3 regions of the Pseudomonas sp. FP2335 genome follow, and region 1 is predicted to be linked to each of the others. Evidence: predicted binding sites of a transcription regulator. Region 1 holds the regulator's gene; each other region holds the start of a gene.

What was found. Region 1 encodes FliA, which starts transcription of late flagellar genes. Its sites were predicted from a motif close to CTAAAGTTTNNNNNNNNNNNGCCGNTAA; they were not measured.
Region 2: the regulator FliA is predicted to act here: its motif matches at 2,900-2,927, upstream of PSH81_RS18380 (methyl-accepting chemotaxis protein).
Region 3: the regulator FliA is predicted to act here: its motif matches at 3,962-3,989, upstream of flgM (flagellar biosynthesis anti-sigma factor FlgM).

Annotation. Positions count from the first base shown of each region.
Region 1 covers NZ_CP117437.1:4,257,915-4,265,143, forward strand. Annotated here, with positions in the region: gene PSH81_RS19045 (chemotaxis protein CheA) at 1-700, opposite strand, end outside; gene PSH81_RS19050 (protein phosphatase CheZ) at 712-1,500, opposite strand; gene PSH81_RS19055 (chemotaxis response regulator CheY) at 1,519-1,893, opposite strand; gene fliA (RNA polymerase sigma factor FliA) at 2,062-2,802, opposite strand; gene fleN (flagellar synthesis regulator FleN) at 2,799-3,632, opposite strand; gene flhF (flagellar biosynthesis protein FlhF) at 3,739-5,055, opposite strand; gene flhA (flagellar biosynthesis protein FlhA) at 5,067-7,181, opposite strand.
Region 2 covers NZ_CP117437.1:4,097,523-4,104,751, reverse strand. Annotated here, with positions in the region: gene PSH81_RS18395 (MFS transporter) at 1-957, opposite strand, end outside; gene PSH81_RS18390 (FadR/GntR family transcriptional regulator) at 1,295-2,005, shown strand; gene PSH81_RS18385 (tRNA (adenine(22)-N(1))-methyltransferase TrmK) at 2,011-2,712, shown strand; gene PSH81_RS18380 (methyl-accepting chemotaxis protein) at 3,032-5,089, shown strand; gene PSH81_RS18375 (VOC family protein) at 5,181-5,636, opposite strand; gene PSH81_RS18370 (glutathione S-transferase family protein) at 5,769-6,395, shown strand; gene PSH81_RS18365 (hypothetical protein) at 6,578-7,229, opposite strand, start outside.
Region 3 covers NZ_CP117437.1:4,601,789-4,609,017, forward strand. Annotated here, with positions in the region: gene flgD (flagellar hook assembly protein FlgD) at 1-30, opposite strand, end outside; gene flgC (flagellar basal body rod protein FlgC) at 47-490, opposite strand; gene flgB (flagellar basal body rod protein FlgB) at 494-901, opposite strand; gene cheR (protein-glutamate O-methyltransferase CheR) at 1,234-2,061, opposite strand; gene PSH81_RS20630 (chemotaxis protein CheV) at 2,106-3,038, opposite strand; gene flgA (flagellar basal body P-ring formation chaperone FlgA) at 3,120-3,884, shown strand; gene flgM (flagellar biosynthesis anti-sigma factor FlgM) at 4,027-4,350, shown strand; gene PSH81_RS20645 (flagella synthesis protein FlgN) at 4,399-4,869, shown strand; gene PSH81_RS20650 (flagellar brake protein) at 4,966-5,715, shown strand; gene PSH81_RS20655 (MFS transporter) at 5,777-7,171, opposite strand.

The sequences.
Region 1 (7,229 bases):
CGTCGTCGGTGATGTCGGTGCTGGTCGAGGCGGCTGGCGCTTCGGCAGGCGTTTCGGTCGGCGCGGCAGGTGCCACCGCGTCGGCGGCGAACTGGCCTTTGCCGTGCAGCTGGTCGAGCAGCGATTCGAATTCAGCGTCGGTAATGTCTTCACCCGTCGGCGCCGCAACGGGCGCTGCCGGAGCTTCAGCCTCGGCCTTGACCGCGCTGAGGGAGTTGAGCAGTTGCTCGAACTCGCTGTCGGTCACGTCCGCTTCGGGCTCTGCCACAGGTTCCGGCACAGCTTCAGCCACCGGTGCCGCCGACATGTCGGCAGGCTCGGCATAGCGCGCCAGGGCGGCCAGCAGTTCCGGCGTAGCTGCGGTGATCGGGGCACGTTCACGCACTTGGCTGAACATGCCGTTGACCGCATCCAGTGCTTCGAGAATCACGTCCATCAACTCCGAGTCGACGTGCCGCTCACCCTTGCGCAGGATGTCGAACACGTTCTCGGCGATGTGGCAGCACTCCACCAGCTCATGGAGCTGGAGGAAGCCGGCGCCCCCTTTTACAGTATGAAAACCGCGAAAAATTGCATTGAGCAGGTTCGCATCATCCGGTCGGCTTTCCAGCTCGACCAGTTGCTCGGACAACTGCTCTAAAATTTCGCCGGCCTCTACAAGGAAATCCTGAAGGATCTCTTCATCGGCGCCGAAGCTCATGTGGGTGCTCCTTAGAAGCCTAAACTGGATAACAGGTCATCGACATCATCTTGACCCGATACAACGTCTTCACGTTTATCGGCATGAATCTGCGGACCTTCACCCTTGGCGAGATGTTTTTGTGGATCTTTTTCCGAGAGGATCGCTTCGCGGTCATGTTCGATGCCGGCAAAACGGTCAACCTGGCCTGCCATGAGCACCAATTTGAGCAAATTGCTTTCCACTTCGGTGACCAATTGGGTCACACGCTTGATCACCTGACCGGTGAGGTCCTGGTAATCCTGGGCCAGCAGAATGTCATTGAGGTTGCTGGAAACCATGCGGTTTTCCTGCTCACTGCGTGACAGGAAACCTTCGACCCGACGTGCCAACTCACGAAACTCTTCGGCCCCGACTTCGCGGCGCATGAAGCGACCCCAGTCGTGGCTCAAGGCCTGGGCTTCGGTGGCCATGCCATTGACCAGAGGCGTGGCGTTTTCCACCAGGTCCATGGTGCGGTTGGCCGCTGCCTCAGTCAGCCTGACCACATAGGACAGGCGCTCGGTGGCATCGGTGATCTGCGAGATCTCTTCGGCCTGGGGCATGTGCGGGTCGATCTGGAAATTGACGATCGCACTATGCAGCTCACGCGTGAGCTTGCCCACTTCCTGGTACAGGCCGCGGTCACGGGTCTGGTTGAGCTCATGGATCAACTGCACCGCGTCGCCGAACTGGCCTCTCTCAAGGCAGTCGACCAACTGGTGAGCATGCTTTTTCAGGGTCGACTCGAAGTCTCCCTGTGATGTTTCTTTATGCTCCATAGCTCCCCCGCGATGGCATTAGCCGTGGATGCGTTCGAAGATTTTTTCGATCTTCTCTTTCAAGGCCAATGCAGTGAAAGGTTTGACCACGTAACCGTTTACCCCGGCTTGGGCGGCTTCGATGATCTGTTCACGCTTGGCTTCGGCGGTCACCATCAACACGGGCAGGCCGCGCAGCTTTTCGTCGGCACGCACGTGACGCAGCAGGTCGATACCGGTCATGCCCGGCATGTTCCAGTCGGTTACCAGAAAGTCGATGCTCCCGCTGTTGAGGATCGGAATCGCCGTAAGGCCGTCATCCGCCTCGACCGTGTTTGTGAACCCAAGGTCACGCAACAGGTTTTTAATGATCCGCCGCATCGTTGAGAAGTCATCAACGATGAGGATTTTCATGTTCTTGTCCAATTCGACCTCCAAGCAGTCTTAAACGCGCCCAGCACCTGGACGCGCCATTTCAATCAACAGGCGTTACACAAAAAGGACTGCCCAGGGCACCACGGCGCAAAACCGCAAAAGCGTCACGCCTTCACGGTCTCGTCTGCAGTGTCCCCACACTGCCTGTCAGCGCGCGCGCCACTCTCCCAACCGCCCCCGCAAGCGGGCTGCGCACTGGCTATGCAGCTGGCTGACACGCGATTCGCTGACCCCCAGGACCTCACCGATTTCCTTGAGGTTCAGCTCTTCGTCGTAGTACAGCGCCAACACCAGTCGCTCACGCTCCGGCAAATTGGCAATCGCGTCCGCCAACGCGCCCTGGAAGCGTTCATCCTCCAGGTCGCGCGACGGCTCAAGATGTGCACTCGCGCCGTCCTCGTGCAGCCCTTCGTGTTCGCCGTCCTGTAGCAGGTCGTCGAAGCTGAACAGGCGGCTGCCCAAGGTATCGTTCAAAATCCCGTAATAATCGTCGAGACTCAATTGGAGTTCGGCCGCAACTTCGTGATCTTTAGCGTCGCGACCGGTTTTTGCTTCAATTGCACGAATTGCGTCACTGACCATGCGCGTATTGCGGTGTACCGACCGCGGCGCCCAATCACCTTTACGCACCTCATCGAGCATCGCGCCACGGATACGGATGCCCGCGTACGTCTCGAAACTGGCACCCTTGCTCGCATCGTATTTGGTCGACACTTCAAGCAGGCCGATCATGCCGGCCTGGATCAAGTCTTCGACCTGCACACTCGCCGGCAGGCGCGCCAGCAGGTGATAGGCGATGCGCTTGACCAGCGGCGCATAGCGCTCGATCAATTCGCCCTGGCTGTCACGTGCCGACTTCTTGTAAAGGTTGTAGCCGCTGGATGTCATAGCACAGGTCCCGCGCTCGTCTGATGCACCAATCGCTCGACGAAAAACTCCAGATGCCCCCGGGGATTGGCGGGCAATGGCCAAGTATCGACCTTCTGAGCAATAGCCTTGAACGCCAGTGCGCACTTCGAACGAGGGAACGCTTCATAGACCGCACGCTGCTTTTGCACGGCCTTGCGCACGCACTCGTCATAGGGAACTGCGCCTACGTATTGTAAGGCGACATCAAGAAAGCGATCCGTGACCTTGGTCAACTTGGCGAACAGGTTGCGCCCTTCCTGCGGGCTCTGGGCCATGTTGGCCAGGACGCGGAAGCGGTTCATGCCGTAGTCACGGTTAAGCAATTTGATCAGGGCGTAGGCATCGGTGATCGAGGTGGGTTCATCGCAGACCACCAGCAAGACTTCCTGCGCGGCGCGCACGAAGCTGACCACCGACTCGCCGATCCCGGCGGCGGTGTCGATCACCAGCACGTCGAGGTTGTCGCCAATGTCGCTGAACGCCTGGATCAGGCCGGCATGCTGCGCCGGGCTCAGGTGCACCATGCTCTGGGTGCCGGAGGCAGCCGGTACGATGCGGATCCCGCCAGGCCCCTGGAGCAGCACATCACGCAGCTCGCAGCGGCCCTCGATCACATCGGCGAGGGTGTGTTTGGGCGTCAGCCCCAGCAGAACGTCGACGTTCGCCAGACCCAGGTCAGCATCCAGCAACATGACCCGACGGCCAAGCTCTGCCAGGGCCAGGGACAAATTCACTGACACGTTAGTTTTCCCGACGCCACCTTTGCCGCCGGTCACCGCGATCACCTGTACGGGATGCATGCTGCCCATTTTATTTCTTTACCTTGTCTTGCTTAGACGCAGGCTACATGGCTTGGCCGCGTGAATCGCTTGCAGACCAACGATGTAGATACATTTCACGGTGTTCGCCCTGCCCTCAACCCACCCGCTTTGCCGGGTTGTGGTAGAGGTCGGCGAACATATCGGCCATCGCTTCCTCGCTAGGCTCTTCTTGCATTTGCACGCTGACAGCGCGGCTGACCAACTGATGACGGCGCGGCAGATGCAAATCATCCGGGATCCGCGGCCCGTCGGTCAGGTAGGCGACCGGTAATTCATGGCTGATCGCCAGGCTCAATACTTCGCCCAGGCTCGCCGTCTCATCCAGTTTAGTCAGGATGCAGCCGGCCAGGCCGCAACGTTTGTAGCTGTGGTATGCAGCGGTAAGAACCTGTTTCTGGCTGGTGGTTGCAAGCACCAGGTAATTTTTCGACTTGATGCCACGCCCGGCCAGGCTTTCCAGTTGCATGCGCAGCGCCGGATCGCTGGCCTGCAGGCCGGCGGTGTCGATCAGCACCACGCGCTTGCGCAGCAGCGGATCGAGGGCGTTGGCCAGGGACTGGCCCGGGTCGACGTGGGTTACCGACACATTGAGGATACGGCCCAGGGTCTTGAGCTGCTCCTGGGCGCCGATGCGGTAGCTGTCCATGCTCACCAGCGCGATGTTGTGCGCGCCGTACTTGAGCACATAACGCGCGGCCAGCTTGGCCAGCGTGGTGGTCTTGCCCATGCCGGCAGGGCCGACCATGGCGATCACACCGCCCTCTTCCAGGGGCTCGATTTCCGGGGTGACGATCATCCGCGCCAGGTGCGCCAACAGCATGCGCCAGGCTTGGCGAGGTTCCTCGATTTCGGTGGTCAGTGCCAGCAGGTCGCGGGACAACGGGCCGGACAGGCCGATGCGTTGCAGGCGGCGCCACAGGTTGGCCTGGGCCGGCTTGCTGCCTTGCAACTGTGTCCACGCCAGGGAGCCCAGCTGCACTTCCAGCAGCTCACGCAGGCCATTGAGTTCAAAGCGCATCGAGTCGAACACACGCTGGTCGACTGCGCCCGCCGGTGGCGGCGCTGCAGGACGCGGTGGTTCGGTGAAGGTGGGCTCAACCAAGGGCTCCGCAGCGGTCAGCGGCAGGCCGGCGAACAACTGGCGATTGGTGGTGGCATCGCTGTCGCCGCGCATGCTCAGTTCGGCCTGGGCCGACACAATGCGCGAGGCGGTCTTGCGCAGCTCGTCTTCGAGTTCCATGTTCGGCACACGCGGCGCCAGCGCCGAAGGCGTGTAATCCAGGGCAGCCGTCAGCTCGACACCGCCGGCAATACGACGGTTACCGATAATCGCGGCATCGGCGCCCAGCTCATCACGCACCAGTTTCATGGCCTGACGCATATCGGCGGCGAAAAAACGCTTCACTTGCATAACCCACTACCTCAGCCGTTGGGCCCTACTGTCGCGACGATAGTCACTTGCTTGTTGTCAGGAATTTCCTGATAAGCCAAAACGTGCAAATTCGGAACTGCCAGGCGTCCAAACCGCGACAACATCGCCCGGACGGGGCCGGCCACCAGCAGAATCACCGGATGGCCCTGCATTTCCTGGCGTTGTGCGGCGTCGATCAACGAACGCTGCAGTTTTTCAGCCATGCTTGGCTCCAGCAGAACGCCCTCTTCCTGGCCTTGTCCTGCCTTCTGAATACTATTGAGCAATATTTGTTCCAACCTTGGCTCCAAGGTGATCACAGGCAGCTCAGACTCAGTCCCTACAATGCTTTGCACGATGGCGCGAGACAATCCGACACGCACCGCCGCCACCAGCGCGGCGGTATCTTGACTCTTGGCGGCATTGTTGGCGACGGCCTCGGCGATGCTGCGAATGTCGCGCACCGGCACCTGTTCGGCCAGCAGCGCCTGCAACACCTTGAGCAACTGCGACAGCGACAGCACGCCCGGCACCAGCTCTTCTGCGAGTTTTGGCGAAGCCTTGGCCAGCAAACCCATCAATTGCTGGACTTCCTCGTGGCCGATCAGCTCGTGGGAGTGCTTGTACAAGATCTGGTTGAGGTGGGTGGCGACCACGGTGCTGGCGTCAACCACGGTGTAGCCCAGGGACTGCGCCTGGCTGCGTTGGCTGATTTCGATCCACACCGCTTCCAGGCCAAAAGCCGGATCTTTGGCGGTAATGCCGTTGAGGCTGCCGAATACCTGGCCGGGGTTGATCGCCAACTCGCGGTCCGGGTAGATCTCGGCTTCGGCGAGGATCACGCCCATCAGGGTCAGGCGGTAGGCACTGGGGGCCAGGTCGAGGTTGTCGCGGATGTGCACGGTGGGCATCAGGAAGCCCAGGTCCTGGGACAATTTTTTGCGCACGCCCTTGATCCGCGCCAGCAGCTGGCCGCCCTGGTTGCGGTCCACCAGCGGGATCAGGCGGTAGCCGACTTCCAGGCCGATCATGTCGATCGGGGTCACGTCGTCCCAGCCCAGCTCCTTGGTTTCCGAGGCGCGGGCCGGGGACGGCAGCAGTTCCTGCTGGCGCGCCACCTCTTGCAGGGCCTGGACCTTGACCGCGTTTTGCTTTCTCCAGAACAGGTACGCCGCGCCGCCTGCCAGGGCCGCCATGCTCAGGAACGATACGTGGGGCATGCCCGGCACGATGCCCATGATCGCCATGATGCCCGCCGCCACGGCCAGGGCCTTGGGCGAGGCAAACATCTGCCGGCTGATCTGCTTGCCCATGTCTTCGGAGCCCGAGGCACGGGTCACCATGATCGCGGCAGCTGTGGATAACAACAGTGATGGCAATTGCGCCACTAAACCGTCACCGATGGTCAGCAAGGCGTACACCTTGCCCGCATCGCCGAAGGTCATGCCGTGCTGGAAGATACCGACGGCCATGCCACCGATCAGGTTGATGAACAGAATCAGCAGGCCGGCGATGGCGTCACCGCGCACGAACTTGCTGGCACCGTCCATGGAACCGTAGAACTCGGCTTCCTGGGCGACTTCCAGGCGGCGAGTCTTGGCTTGGTTCTGGTCGATCAGGCCGGCGTTGAGGTCGGCGTCGATCGCCATCTGCTTGCCGGGCATCGCATCGAGGGTGAACCGTGCGCTCACCTCGGAAATCCGCCCGGCACCCTTGGTCACCACGACGAAGTTGATGATCATCAGGATCGCGAACACCACGATACCGACCACGTAGTTACCGCCGATCACCACCTCACCAAAGGCCTGGATCACCTTGCCGGCGGCGGCGTGGCCGTCCTGGCCGTGAAGCATCACCACGCGGGTCGACGCCACGTTGAGCGCCAGGCGCAACAGGGTTGCCACCAGCAGGATCGTCGGGAATACCGCGAAATCCAACGGTCGCAGCGCGTATACGCAGACCAGCAGGACTACGACGGACAGGGCGATGTTGAAGGTGAAGAACACGTCCAGCAGGAACGGCGGCATCGGCAACATCATCATTGCCAGCATCACCAGTAGCAGCAACGGCACACCCAGATTGCCCCGCGACAGGTCAGTCAGGGTGCCACGGGCCGTGCTGAACATTTGAGAGCGATCTACCACCGGTATTCCTCGTGTTCCTTGAAGCAAAGT
Region 2 (7,229 bases), 160 kb from region 1:
CTGGAACTTGAACTTGCCCGACAGCGACGCGAAGGCGTACATGGCGATGATCGAGATCAGCCACGGGATCGAGTTGAAGAAACCGACCTGCACGTCACTCAACTCACCCATCTTCTTGATGATGCTCGGCAGCCAGAACGTCGCGGCGTAGATCGTCAACTGGATGCAGAAGTACAACGCACAGAACAGCATGATCTGGCGGTCCTTGAGCAGCTTGCCGATGGTCGGCTTGACCGTGCTCAGCGCTTCACGGTCGCGTTGTTCCTGGTCGATGGCGTTGACCAGTGCGTCCTGCTCTTCGCGGCTCATCCATTTCGCGTCGTGAGGCTTGGAGTCGAGCCAGAACCACACAAAGAACCCCAGCGCCACCGAGGCCAGGCCTTCGATGCCGAACATCCATTGCCAGCCGTGCAGGCCGAAGCCTTCGATCTGCAACAGCGCCCCCGACAAGGGGCCGGAAATCAGCGAGGCAACCGCCGAGCCACTGAGAAAGATCGCGATGGCCTTGCCGCGCTCAACGCCGGGCAACCAGCGGGTGAAGTAGTAGATCACCCCCGGGAAGAAACCCGCCTCGGCCACACCCAACAGAAACCGCAGGATGTAGAAGTGGGTTTCGTTCTGGATGAACGCCATCAGCGTGGCGACGATGCCCCAGGTGAACATGATGCGGGTCAGCCAGATCCGTGCGCCGACCTTTTGCAGGAGCATGTTGGAGGGCACTTCGAACAGTGCGTAGCCGATGAAGAACAACCCGGCGCCGAAGCCGTAGGCCGCTGCGCCGATGCCCAGGTCATGCTCCATGTGCGTGCGCACGAAGCCAATGTTGACCCGGTCGATGTAGTTGAGGATGAACATAATCACGAACAGTGGCAGCACGTGGCGCTTCACTTTGCTCACGGCGCGCGCGAGGACGGAATCACTGGTTGAAGCGGCGGATGCATGGCTTGAATGGGTCACAGTTCAAAACTCCCCCTGATTGTTTTTATGCGGGTTTATGCGTCTTGTTGATAGACATCATACAAGTGCTTTTCTTGAAGCCGCAATCGGGCGCTGTGATTTTTGTTTTTATAAGGCCGTAGGGTTTATTGGTATTTTGGTTATTTGTCAGTGTTTGCTGGGTTTTTTAGGCTGTCTGGTGGGTGTGGATAGCTGTGGATGCCTTGGCGATGTGTTTGAGTCTGTGCCAAGCAAAAGATAGTCATCATACAAGTTGTGTGGGATTTTGAATCTGCCCGGCCTCGTCTGCGGGCAGGGTGTTAAGCTCCCACCAGCCCAGCCCCGTGGACCCGTAACGATGCCCAATGAAAACGGAACGCCTGTCCGTAAACGTTCCAACAACCTCGCCCAAGGCGTGCTCGACGCGCTGACCCAGCGCATCCTGCTCGGGCAGTTGCAGCCCGGTGAAAAGCTGCCATCCGAATCCACCATCGTGGCTGAACACGGGGTAAGCCGTACCGTGGTCCGCGAGGCGCTGTCCAAGTTGCAGGCCTCGGGGCTGGTGGAGACACGCCACGGCATCGGCACCTTTGTGCTCGCGCCGCAAGCTCAATCCGGCCTGCGCCTGCATGTGGACACGGTGGCCAGCGTGCGCAGCGTGCTCGAGTTGCGCTTGGGTCTTGAGGTGCAGGCGGTGGCGCTGGCCGCACTGCGCAGGAGTGATGAACAATTGGCGCGCATGCGTGTGGCGCTGAGTGACTACCAGGCTTGCCTGGCCAACAACGACAGTTGCGTGGAAGCAGACAAGCGCTTTCACCAGTTGATCGCCGAAGCCACCGGCAATACCTTCTTCACCGAAATCATGCTGCACCTGGGCAATGCGATGATTCCGCGCACCCAGGTCAAGGGCGCCGAGCGCGGCGGCGCGGACTTCGCCCAATTGGGCCAGTTGGCGCACCTGGAGCATGAGGCAATCTTCAATGCGATCAAGCGCCAGGACCCGGACGCCGCACGCGCCGCGATGGTGCTGCACTTGAGCAACAGTCGCGATCGTTTTTCGGGAGAGTAGGGCAGTTGAACGAACACACTTTATCCATGCGCCTGGAGCGCGTGGCGGCGAACGTGCCCGCCGGTGCACGCCTGGCCGATATCGGCTCCGACCACGCTTACCTGCCGGTGGCGTTGTTACGTCGTGGCGCAATCACCGCGGCGGTGGCGGGCGAGGTGGCGGCTACGCCCTTTCACGCGGCGCAGCGCACCGTGCGTGACAACGGTCTGGAACAACAGGTCAGCGTGCGCCTGGCCAAAGGCTTGGCGGCCATCGAGCCGCAAGACGGCATCACCGCGATCAGCCTGTGCGGCATGGGCGGCGAAACCATCCGCGACATTCTCGCCAGCGGCAAGGCGCACCTGAACGGCCGCGAGCGGCTGATCCTGCAACCCAACGGCGGTGAGCAACCGTTACGCCAATGGTTGATGGACAACGGCTACGCCATCCTTCACGAGGAGCTGCTGCACGAGAACCGCTTCTACTACGAAATCATCGTCGCCGAGCGCGGCGAGCCCGTGCGCTACAGCGCCGAGCAACTATACTTCGGCCCGTTGCACTTGCAGGCCCGCAGCCCGGTGTTTTTGGCCAAGTGGCAACGTACGCTGCGCGAGAAACAAAAGACCTTGGCCAGCCTTGAACAGGCGCGCCAGGCGGGGCTTGAGGACAAGTTGCAAGCGCTTGCGCGGCACGTCAGCTGGATCACCGCATTGTTGAAAGGCGAGTGAAAACAAAATGTGGCGAGGCCGCTTGCACCCTCTCCACAAGCACAGCGTTCGCCCTTGACTGACTGGTACCAGGGCCCGCTCCAGATCCGTTGTTTTGTACCAATGGTTACGCCTGTGAGCGGTACTGAGTGCTTTTGCCCCATTTCAGGGCAAGTGGCGTGCGCTTTTTGTGTGCCACCCCGCGTAACTCAAGCCTCCCACCCTACGGCCCGTATCTTGCTTGAGCCAATTTAATCAATGACATGGCGTTTTGCCGTTAGTCATTTCAAGGCTTCACCGTGCGGTGCACCGCGTGGGTCGTTTTAGGGAGTGGTCGGACATGCACAGCTTTTTATCACCCGGTATCCGCCTACTCGGCCGTTTTGGTTTCGCGCGCAAGTTCCAGATCCTGTTCTTCCTGTTCATGCTGCCCCTGGCCGGCAGCCTGTGGATGATCGGGCAGGACTACCGCGCCAAATTGACTGTGATCTCCAGCGAGCAGTCCGGCGTGCGCCAACTGCTGGCGATGGACGCGCTGGACGCCCAGTTGACCGCCCAGCGCAACCTGGCCGCACGCTGGAAAGCCGCCGACATCCTGCACGCCCCCACGCCGGCGGCGAAGGCGGCGATGGACAAGGTCGATGCCAACTTCCCGGTGCTGCTGCAAAGCCTGCAAACCCTCGGCGAGGCGCTCAAGGCCCAGCATGCCAGCGCCGATATCCTGACGCGCTTCGAGGCGTTGCAGGCCACGGTCAAGGGTATGGATTCCCAAGCCTTGCGTACCGTGGGCTGGTGGCCGGACGGCTATGATCGCTTCACCGCAGCCCTGACTGCGATGCAAACCCTGCGCGAACAGGTGACCCTGGACACCGGCCTGATCCTCGACCCATGGCTGGAAACCTACCTGCTGATGCAGATTTCCACCCAGCACACCCCCGACCTGATCGAGCGCATCGGACGCATGGCCAGTGTGGGCCAGTCGTCCATCGCGTCTGGCCAGTTCACCCTGCAAAGCCGCTTGCAGATGCGCGACCTGCGCGGCCGTATCGGCGATGCGCGGGATCAGTTGGTCAAGGCCGCCGCCTCGCTCAAGGCCAAGCAATACGCGGGCATCGAGGCGTGGACCGCGCAGTACGACAGCAGCCTGCAAGGCCTGGATAACCAACTCAAGGTCCTCGACGACGGCGTGTTCGGCGGCACCATCAAGCTCGATACCACAGCGTTCGAAAGCAGTGTCGATACCATGCTCGACAGCCTCGGCGCGCTGCGCAACCAGACGCTGAAGTCCCTGGATGCGCGGTTGAGCTATTACCACAACCGCTCGCTGCAGCAGATCATTCCCGTGGCGGTGACGTTCAGCCTGCTGGCGTTGGCGGCGCTGTACCTGTTTATGTGCCTGCAAGCCTCGATCCGCCGCAGCGCCAGTGGCATCACCACCCTGGCGGAGTCGCTGCGTGACGGCAACCTGTGTGTGGAAGTGGCGGTGCAAGGGCGTGACGAACTGGCGGCGATCAGCACTGCGCTGAACGTCGCAGTGGTGCAATTGCGCACCAGCCTGCTGGGGGTCAATCACGAGACCCAGCAATTGGGCTCGGCGGTGCTCACCCTCAATTCGCAATCAGGCAGCACCCTCAACGAAGTCGAAGACCAGCAACAACAGATCAGCCAGATTGCCGCCGCCGCGACCCAGTTGGCCGCCACGTCCATGGGCGTCGCGCGCAGTTGCGAACAAGCCTCGGGCAGCGCCCAGCAGACCCGGCGCATCGCCGAAGACAGCAGCCGCGACAGCCAGCGCACCACCGCGAGCATCCAGCAGCTCAACCGGCGCCTGACCGACACCGCCAATGCCTTGGAGCAAGTCAGCCAGCAGGGCCAGCAGATTCAATCGGTGGTCGACACCATCCGTGGCATTGCCGAGCAGACCAACCTGCTGGCGCTCAACGCCGCCATCGAAGCCGCCCGCGCCGGCGAACAGGGCCGTGGTTTTGCGGTGGTGGCCGATGAAGTGCGCAGCCTGTCGCAACGTACCCAGGCCTCCACCGCGCAGATCGCCAGCACCGTGGACAGCCTGCGCGCGACGGTGAGCCAGGCGGTCACCCTGATGGGCGCCGCGTGCGAGCAAGCGCTGACCGATGCCGAGTCCGTCACCGGGCTCGGCACGCGCCTGGGCGAGATCGCCGGCGCGGTGCAGAACGTCACCGACACCCTGGCGCAGATCGCCACGGCGGTAGAAGAACAGGCCGCGACGGCGGATGAAGTCAGCGGCAATATCCAGCAGGTGGACCAGGCGGCGGGGCGCTTGCTTGACGGTGCACGGGCGGTCAACCAGGCGGCCGATACCTTGAGCAAGGGCAGCCAGGCGTTGAGTGATAACACTGCACGGTTCCGGCTGAGCTGATCTCTGTTTGTGTCGCGCGCTTGTGTGGGAGGGGGTGAGCCTCTTCCCATCTTTGAGTGCCTTTCAGCATTTCGATGGGAGCGGGCGGCGATCAGTCAAATGCCTCTGCAATAAAGGCTTCCAGCGTTGCCGCTTCGAGGATTTCCATGGAGAAATGCCCGAAGCGCTTGGGCAACCAGATGATGCGTCCGCCGGACGGCGATTGCAGGTTCTCGCGGGCGAGCGGCGTGCCGTTTTCGTCTTCGGGTTGCACCCCAGCGGCGACCAGTTCGTCGTAGGCGATTTCGATGTCCGGCGTGGTGTAGCAATGCCGGTAAATCATCCCTTCGCCGTGGGCGTCCAGCAATGCGCGCAAGTTCCCCGCAATGGGCTGGACCAGCATGAAGCGCTCCTGCCCCAGCAGCACCACGGCATACCGCACGTGCAGGCCGCCGCGTTCCCACACGAACGTCTTGGAGATGCGGGCCTTGAGGATGTGCGCGTAGTAGGCGCAGGCCTCGTCGAGGTTTTCGACCAGTATGTCGACGTGACTGAATTTCAGATCCATGGTGCCTCTCCGTACGAGCCGATCCCCATCGTAACCATGGCGCCCGTCACACTGAAATATATTTCCTGGCACTCCAGGCCAGTGGCGTAGTCTCTTGCTCAGTCATTCACTGTCGCCCAGCGGAGCCACCCTATGATCACCGTCCACCACCTCAACAACTCCCGCTCGCAGCGCATCCTCTGGCTGCTCGAAGAACTCGGCCTGCCGTACCAGATCAAGCGTTACCAGCGCGATCCGAAGACCAACCTTGCACCGCCTGAACTCAAGGCCATCCACCCGCTGGGCAAATCCCCGGTGATCGAGGACGGCGGCCAGGTGCTGATCGAGTCCGCCGCGATCATCGACTACCTGATCCGCCGCCACGGCGCCGGCCGCCTGCAACCGGACCCGGCCAGCGCCGCCTACGACCAGTATGTGCAATGGCTGCACTTCGCCGAAGGGTCGGCGATGTTGCCGTTGATGCTCAACCTCTATGTCGGCCGCCTGGGCGAGGCGGGCGCGCCATTGCATCCGCGCATCGAATCGGAAGTGGCCAATTACCTGGGGTACCTGAACGACGTGCTGGGGCAGACGCCGTACCTGCTTGGGCATGAGTTGAGCGGCGCGGATATTCAGATGAGTTTTATTGGCGAAGTCGCCGGGGCGCAGGGCAAGTTGGCGGCGTATCCGCACCTGGCGGCGTGGGTGCAGAAATTCCAGGCACGCCCGGCGTATCGCAAGGCAGTGGAGCAAGGTGGCGAGTACGCATTCGCCAAATAACCCCCCTGATGTACACCAAACGGGCCACTGTAGTGAGCGGGCTTGCCCCGCGCCGGGTGGCGCAGCCGCCCCAAATCCCGGCACCTCGGTCCCCCTGCAACACCGCGGCGCATCGTTTGGGGCGGCTGCGCCACCCAGCGCGGGCAAGCCCGCTCACTACGGGTGCGTCGAGGCAGGGTGGGTTAGCGGACTACTTCGAGCGCGGTGTATTCATTTACGTAATGGGTTTGGCTCGAGGTCGATTCCAGCGTCAGGGCCACGCCCAGATCTTCGATGAACACGCGTGAGGTCTTGTAGTCGCCCTGGTCGCAGGCCAGCTTTATCGCGTCACCGGTCAAGGTTGCAAACACCTGGCGCGCCGGGATGCGCGCGCCGACGGTGCAGGTCAATGACGTGTCGATGGCCTTGTCGGTCGGCCGGGCGGGCACATTGACCATGTGCAACTTCGCGCTCAGCGTCTGGCCCTGGGTCCAGCTGGCGGGGATGTGCAGCTCGGCTTCACGGGTTTGCAGCACCCGGCCATCGCCCACGCCGTTCATTTTCGATTTCAGCTGGATCATGTCCGCCTGCGTCAGGCGGTCGACGTTAAAGGTCTTGCCGTAGACCTCGTTCTTCACCAGCAAACCACCCTCGGCCTTGAACGTGACCGAAGTCGGCTGGTCCTGGCTGCCATCGCCTTTGCGGGCGAAATAGGTGTAGCTCAGTGTCTTGAACTTGGGTTGCAGCAGGGGCGAGTCGAGGCGCTGGAGCACGTTGGCCGGCACTTCGACATCGCCGATCTCTGTTTCAGCCTGCGTACGTGGGTAGTCCGCCGGTGCAATGTCCGGCCGCAAC
Region 3 (7,229 bases), 340 kb from region 1:
ATTGGTTGATGTTGTATCAACGATAGCCATTATTCGGCGCCCCTTATCACTGACCCAGGGTCAGGACCTTTTGCATCATGGTTTTGGCGGTGTTCATCATTTCCGCGTTGGTCTGGAACGAGCGACTGGCGGAAATCATGTCAGCCATTTCCTCGACCACGTTGACGTTGGGGTAGTACACGTAACCCTTTTCGTTCGCGGCAGGGTGGTTGGGTTCGTAGCGGGCTTCGAGGTTGCTCTGGTCTTCGACCACGCCCAACACCTGCACGCCGGAACCTGCGGCACCCTGCTCCTGGAACAGCGAGTCGCTGCCGCCGTTCTGACCGGCCTGGAACATGGTGGCGAACACTGGGTGGCGGGCGCGGTAGGTCTGGTCAATGCTCGACGACACGGTTTCGGCGTTGGCGATGTTACTGGCGACGGTGTTCAGACGCGTGGTCTGGGCGCTCATGCCACTACCGGCAATATTGAAAACACTGGACAGGGACATGGCTTACTCTCCACGCAGGGCTGACATCAGCCCTTTGAATTTGCTGTTGAGCAGGGTGAAGCTGGCCTGGAAGTTCACCGAGTTCTCGGCGTAGGCCGATTGCTCCAGCTGGGCGTCGACGGTGTTCTGGTCGATCGACGGCTGCATCGGCGTGCGATACAGCAGCGACTCGTCCCCACTGCTCAGGCCTTGCGCTTCGATATGACGGTTGTTGGTCATGTTCAAGGCGAAGGTGCCGTTCTTGTTCTTGTCCTGCTGTGCGGCGAGCACGGCGGAGAAGTCCAGGTCCCGAGCCTTGTAGTTCGGGGTATCGGCGTTGGCAATGTTGTTGGCCAGGACTTCGGCACGCTGGGCGCGGAAGCCTAGGGCTTGTTCGTGGATACCGAGCGCTTTATCGAAGCTGATGCTCATGGCGGAAACCTTTAGGCTGACCTGCTTTTCGTTAGCAGGGTTATAGCAAGGTGTGTGCCAATTCTTCGAAGGCCCGTGTTTCAGGGCTTTGCGGGGAAGTTGCCGGGCGGCAATGCCAGAAAAGCGGCAATGGGTTTCCGCGTGGTGCCAGTAAAGCGGCAATGGGGTTTGCCGCTATTGAGAGGATTGCCGCAAAAACAACTGTGGGAGCTGGTTTGTGTGGGAGCTGGCTTGCCTGCGATGCAGACACCTCGGTACTTCAGTGATACAGAGGTGATGCTATCGCAGGCAAGCCAGCTCCCACACAAGCCTGGCTCCCACGTTTTTGATGCTTACTTGGCCTGGTAGATGATCCCAGGGCTGCACTGCACCATCTGGTAGTGATCCGGCAGACCGTTCAACGCCTCGGAAGCACCAAGGAACAAATAGCCGCCACGCTTGAGCGTGCCATGGATGCGCAACAGGATGTCTTTCTTCACTTCGGCCGAGAAGTAGATCAGCACGTTGCGGCAGAACACCATGTCGAACTTGCCCAGGCTGGCGTAGCTGTCGAGCAGGTTGAACGAGCGAAACTCCACCCGGTTCTTGATCGGCGCCTTGACCGCCCAACGTCCTGCCCCTTTCGGCTCGAAGTAACGTTGCAGGCGCTCCTGGGACAAGCCACGGCCCAGCGCCAGGCTGTCGTATTCGCCGGTCTTGCAGTTGGTGAGCATGGTGCCGGACAAGTCGGTGGCGACGATCTGCGCACCGGCCTTGAGCTGGCCCATGTTGGTCCGCTCGAACTCATCGATGGACATCGAGATCGAATACGGTTCCTGCCCCGAGGAGCAGGCCGCCGACCAGATGCGCAAGCGCTGGCCCGGGCTGGCCTTGATGGCCTCCGGAAGCACTTTGCTCTTGAGCACTTCAAACGGGTAGGTATCACGAAACCACAGGGTTTCGTTGGTGGTCATGGCATCGACCACCATTTCCTTGAGCCCGCTGCGCGGCTGGCCCTGGATACGCTGCACCAACTCACCCAGGGATTTGATGCCCTGCTGTTCCATCAGTTTGTTGAGACGGCTGGATACCAGGTACTGCTTGTTTTCACCGAGCAATATGCCACAGGCTTTTTCCAGGAAGACCCGGAACTGTTCGAAATCCAAATTACCCGTAGACAATGATACCGCCTCTTAAATCGTGTGACCGCCAGGGGCAAATGCCCCTAGCCGTGATCTGCTGCCTTGATCCGGTCGACTACCCGGTTTGCCAGGTCATCAGGGCGGAATTTGGCCAGGAAGTCATCGGCACCGACTTTCTTGACCATCGCCTGATTGAATACGCCTGACAATGAAGTATGCAGGATGATATGCAATTTTTGCATGCGTGGATCGTTGCGGATCTCGGCCGTGAGGGTGTATCCGTCCATTTCCGGCATCTCGATGTCGGAAATCATCATCAAGAACTCTTCTTCCGGCTTCTTGCCGTCATCCACCAGCTTGCGCAGGTAATCCAGGGCCTGGCGGCCGTCATTGAGCGCCACCACCTCAACACCGATGGTTTCCAGACAACGGGTCACCTGTTTGCGCGCCACCGACGAGTCGTCCACCGTCAGCACACGCAGCGAAATTGCCTTGTGTGCGGTTTCAGCGTCGACCACACCCACCGAAATCGATTCCGAGGTCGGCGCCACTTCGGCGAGGATCTTCTCCACGTCGATGATTTCCACCAACTGGTTATCGACCCGCGTCACCGCCGTTAGGTAGTGATCGCGGCCGGTGCCCTTGGGTGGTGGATGGATCTCTTCCCAGTTCATGTTGACGATGCGCTCCACCGAGCGCACCAGGAACCCCTGGGTCTTGGTGTTGTACTCGGTAATGATCACGAACGGGCTTTCGCGGTCCTGCAAACCGGACGAACCAGTGGCGAGGGCCAGGTCAAGAATCGGGATGGTCGCACCACGGATGTTGGCGACGCCACACACCACCGGGCTGGACTTGGGCATGATCGTCAGCTTGGGACATTGCAGCACCTCCCGCACCTTGAATACGTTGATGCCATATAGCTGTTTGCCATCCAGGCGAAAAAGCAACAACTCCAGGCGATTCTGCCCTACCAGCTGTGTGCGCTGGTTTACTGAATCCATTACTCCTGCCATGCCCAGACTCCTACGCTAAAACCTTTGAGGGTGCGACGCGCACCCAACTCTAAACGGCACGAGCTTTGCTAATTATTGGCTATGGATATTAAAACGACAGTTTCCCGACGCCTTCAATTACCACGGTACAGCAGATTGCTCTGCGTCTCGCTGGCATTGTTCGCCCTGGGCCTCAACAGCGCGGCCCGCGCGGACAACGTCACCTTGCCTGATCTACTTATCGGCGTCACTCAGGGGTTTCTTGAGTTCACTGTAGAAGATTATCTGGCAACCACACAGACGCCGGGGCGTTATGAAATCCAAGTCAACCCATTGGACCCGCGTTTGCGCATGCCAATGTGCGACAAGGAATTGACAGCCACCCTGGAAAGCCCCGCCCAGCCCATTGGTCGCGTGACGGTCAAAGTGCGCTGCGAAGGCGCGTCACCCTGGACGGTGTTCGTGCCGGCGCAGGTCAAACTGTTCCGCGATGTGGTGGTGGTCGCCCGCCCGCTGAAGCGCACCGGCATCATCGGTCTAGACGATGTTGTACTGCGTGAACGCGACATCAGCCTGATCAGCCAGGGCTACCTTACCTCCGTGGACCAGGCCGTCGGGCAGAAATTGACCCGACCAGTGGTCACCGATCAGGTCATTACCCTGGTGCATCTGGAGCAGGCCGAGGTAATTCGCAAAGGTGATCAGGTGGTTATTTCCGCGAGCAGCGGTGCGTTGCAGGTGAAAATGCCAGGGGAAGCGCTGTCCAACGGCGGCATGAGCGAACAGATACGGGTAAAGAACCTCAACTCCAATCGAGTGATCAAGGCGCGGGTGACAGCCCCGGGGCAAGTCGAAGTGGCTTTATAGATCACTGGTATCGGGCGCCGGCTTTTTCTACACTGTGCGTCAGACGTCAGCGCGCGCAGGTTTATTGTCAATCGAGCCTAAAGTTTGTCCGGGTATGGCCGAAAACATGGCAAGCGTCCAAATACCCAGAGGTTTTTTTATCATGGTCATCGATTTCAGCCGTTTAAACAGTACCCAGGCTTTGCCCGGCTCTACGCGCACCAGCGGTGCCAAGGACAGCGTAGAAGCCAAGTCGCAACCGCTGCCCGCCAAGGCAGAACAGGTTGGCGCCAGCCAAAGCGGGGAATCCGTACACCTGAGCAATGAGGCTCAACAGTTGCAGAAGGTCACTGACTCGCTGCGCGATCAGCCGATTGTCAATAAGGCCCGCGTGGCCGAATTGAAACAAGCAATCGCCGATGGCAGCTACAAAGTCGACAGCAACCGTGTAGCCAGCAAGCTGCTTAACTTCGAAGCCGAGCGCTAGGCAAAGGCCTGCGCCGGGCTTTTGGACGCTTAAACCCCAAGGCCAGCCATGCACCACGACGAAAACCTGCTTCAACTGATCATTGATGATCTGGCGCCGACGCAACATTTGCTCGAGCTGCTAAAAGAAGAATCCCTGGCCCTCTATGGCCGGGACATGCCCCTGCTGGAAGAAATCCTGGCACGCAAGCAGTCGTTGATCGTGCTGCTGGAACAACACGGCAAGAAACGCAGTGAAATTCTCCTCAGCCTGGGCCTGCCCGCTGACCACGACGGCCTCGCACAATTGGCCAGTCACTCCTCCGTCGGCGACCAGTTGCTGGCGCAGAGCAAAGAACTCAATCAATTGCTCGCCCAATGCCAGGAAGCCAACCTGCTCAACGGTCAGTCGATCCAACTTCAGCAAGCCACGACCGCCAACCAGTTGCGTATACTCCATGGCGGTGAGCCTCCAGCCTTGTACAACGCCCAAGGCTCCACCTCACGCCTGGTCAAGCCAAGCACCCGCAGCCAAGCCTGACGCCGGTTTACAGCGCGCCCTATCCAAGGCGCGCCACATACTGGCAAAATGCCGGTTCTTGCGTGTAGTCGTATTTTGTCTGGAGATGGAAGAACCGTGTTCAACGCCCTTAATGCGGAAGATGCACCGCAGCCACCCAAGGTACTCACTACGCCCCTGGAAATTGTCGGCACCTTGCGGATGCTGCAAGAAAGCCACGACCCGCTGATCATCACCTTCCACGAACGCAGCCAGCGCTTCCAAAGCTATCTGGTGGACGTCGACCGGGACAAAAAGACCCTGGCACTGGACGAAATGATTCCGCGCGATGGCGAGCGCTTCCTCGAAAGCGGCGAACCGTTTCGCATCGAAGGTTTCCACGAAGGCGTGCGCGTCGCCTGGGAAAGCAACGGCACCTACACCATCAGTGAAAAAGACGGCCACCGTATCTACACCGGCAGCATGCCGGACGAGGTGGTCTACCACCAGCGCCGCAATGCCTTTCGCGCCGCGCTGAAGCTGGCACAACTGGTGAACATCGAGCTGGGCGGCGAGAAACTCAAGGCGCCGGTCAGCGGCAAGCTGCTGGACATCTCCGCCACTGGCTGCAAATTGCGTTTTGAAGGCGACATCTCCGAGCGCCTGCAACTGGGCCAGGTCTATGACCGCTTTATCGCCGCCCTGCCCTTCGGCAGCATGACCACCTCCGTCGAACTGCGTTACCTGCACTTCGAAGAGAAGATCAACACCACCTTCGCTGGCGTGCGCTTCCACAACATGAGTGGCCTGGTACAACGCCAGGTCGAACGATTTGTGTACCAACTGCAACGTGAAGCACGGCGTTTTGACAAAGACGACGACTTTTAAGCCTTAACGCATGCAGCAAAAAAAACGGGCAGATCCTGATGGGATCTGCCCGTTTTTGCATTCAGGGGCGTGCCCTGCTCAAGTCATGGGGATGCTCTTCGGGGCCCAAGGGCTCCGGTGGCCCTTCGAAGGCAGGCTCTTCAACCGCTGGCTGTGCATCGGCTTCAGTCTCGACCTCAGGCTCTTGCGGCGCAGCGGTCTGCATCTGCTCTTGCACCACCTGTTCATCGACCCGCGGGTCCAGCGCCGCCACCAGCGGCGAACTGGACATGCTGTCGGGCATGGCCACGTGATGCAGCGGCGCATCGTCCACCTGATGCAGATTGGTCACCGCCTTCGGCCGGATGCGCCACACCAGGATCAACGCACACAGGCTGAAGAACGCGTACAGCATTTGGCTGCCGAACAGCTTCATCACCACACCGGCCAGCAACGGCCCGATACTGGCACCCACGCCGTAGGTCACCAGCAGCATCGCGGTGAGCGAGACGCGGCGATCACCTTCCACGTGGTCATTGGAGAACGCCACAGCGAGCGGATACAGACAGAACTGCACCAGGGAACACACGAACCCAGCCACGAACAGCACTTCCAACGGCACCTGGGTGAGCACCGCCAACGGCAACGCCGCCACCGCCAGGCACAGCGCGAAACAACGAATCAACAGGGCGCGATCATAGCGATCAGACAACCAGCCCAACGGCCACTGCACCACCAGACCGGCAAAAATGCAGCTACCCATGAACAGACCGACCTGCTCGGTACTCAAGCCTTGCTGCGAGGCATACAGCGGCGCCAGGCCGTAGAACGAACCGACGATCAACCCCGCACCCAGCACCGTACTCAGCGACTGCGGCACCCGCTTGATAAAGAAGCGCGGCTCCATCGGCGCCGGATGCAGCGGCGCCGGGTGAATCCGTCGGGTCATCGCCACCGGCACCAGGCACAGGGCAAAGCACAACGCGACCAACATCAGCAATTCGAGGCCGAGCTGGGGGTGCATCACCAGGATCAATTGACCCAGCACCAGCCCCAGGTAGGAGGCGATCATGTAGCCGCTGAACACCACACCGCGCTGCTTGGCGTCCGCCTGTTCATTCAGCCAACTCTCGATGACCATGTACTGGCACATCATCCCCAGGCCGACAATGACCCGCAGTACGATCCACGCCGGCAGCCAGTCAATCAGGCCATGCCCCAGCACCGCCGCGCCGACGATCCCGGCACAGGTGGCATACGCGCGGATATGCCCGACCCGGGCAATCAGGCGATGCCCGATCTTACCGCCCAGCACCAGGCCAAAGTAGTTGGCCGCCATCAGCGCACCGACCCAAAGGCTGTCCACATGGTCGGCTGCCAGGCGCAAGGCCAGGTAAGTACTGAGCAGGCCGGAGCCGATCAGCATCATCAAAGAGGCGAAATAAAGGGCTCGAAAAGATTTCCAGATCTGGCGCATCGGCGTTCCGAGCGGCTCCTTGCGGTGAGAGACAGGGCTATCGGCATGATAGTCCTGG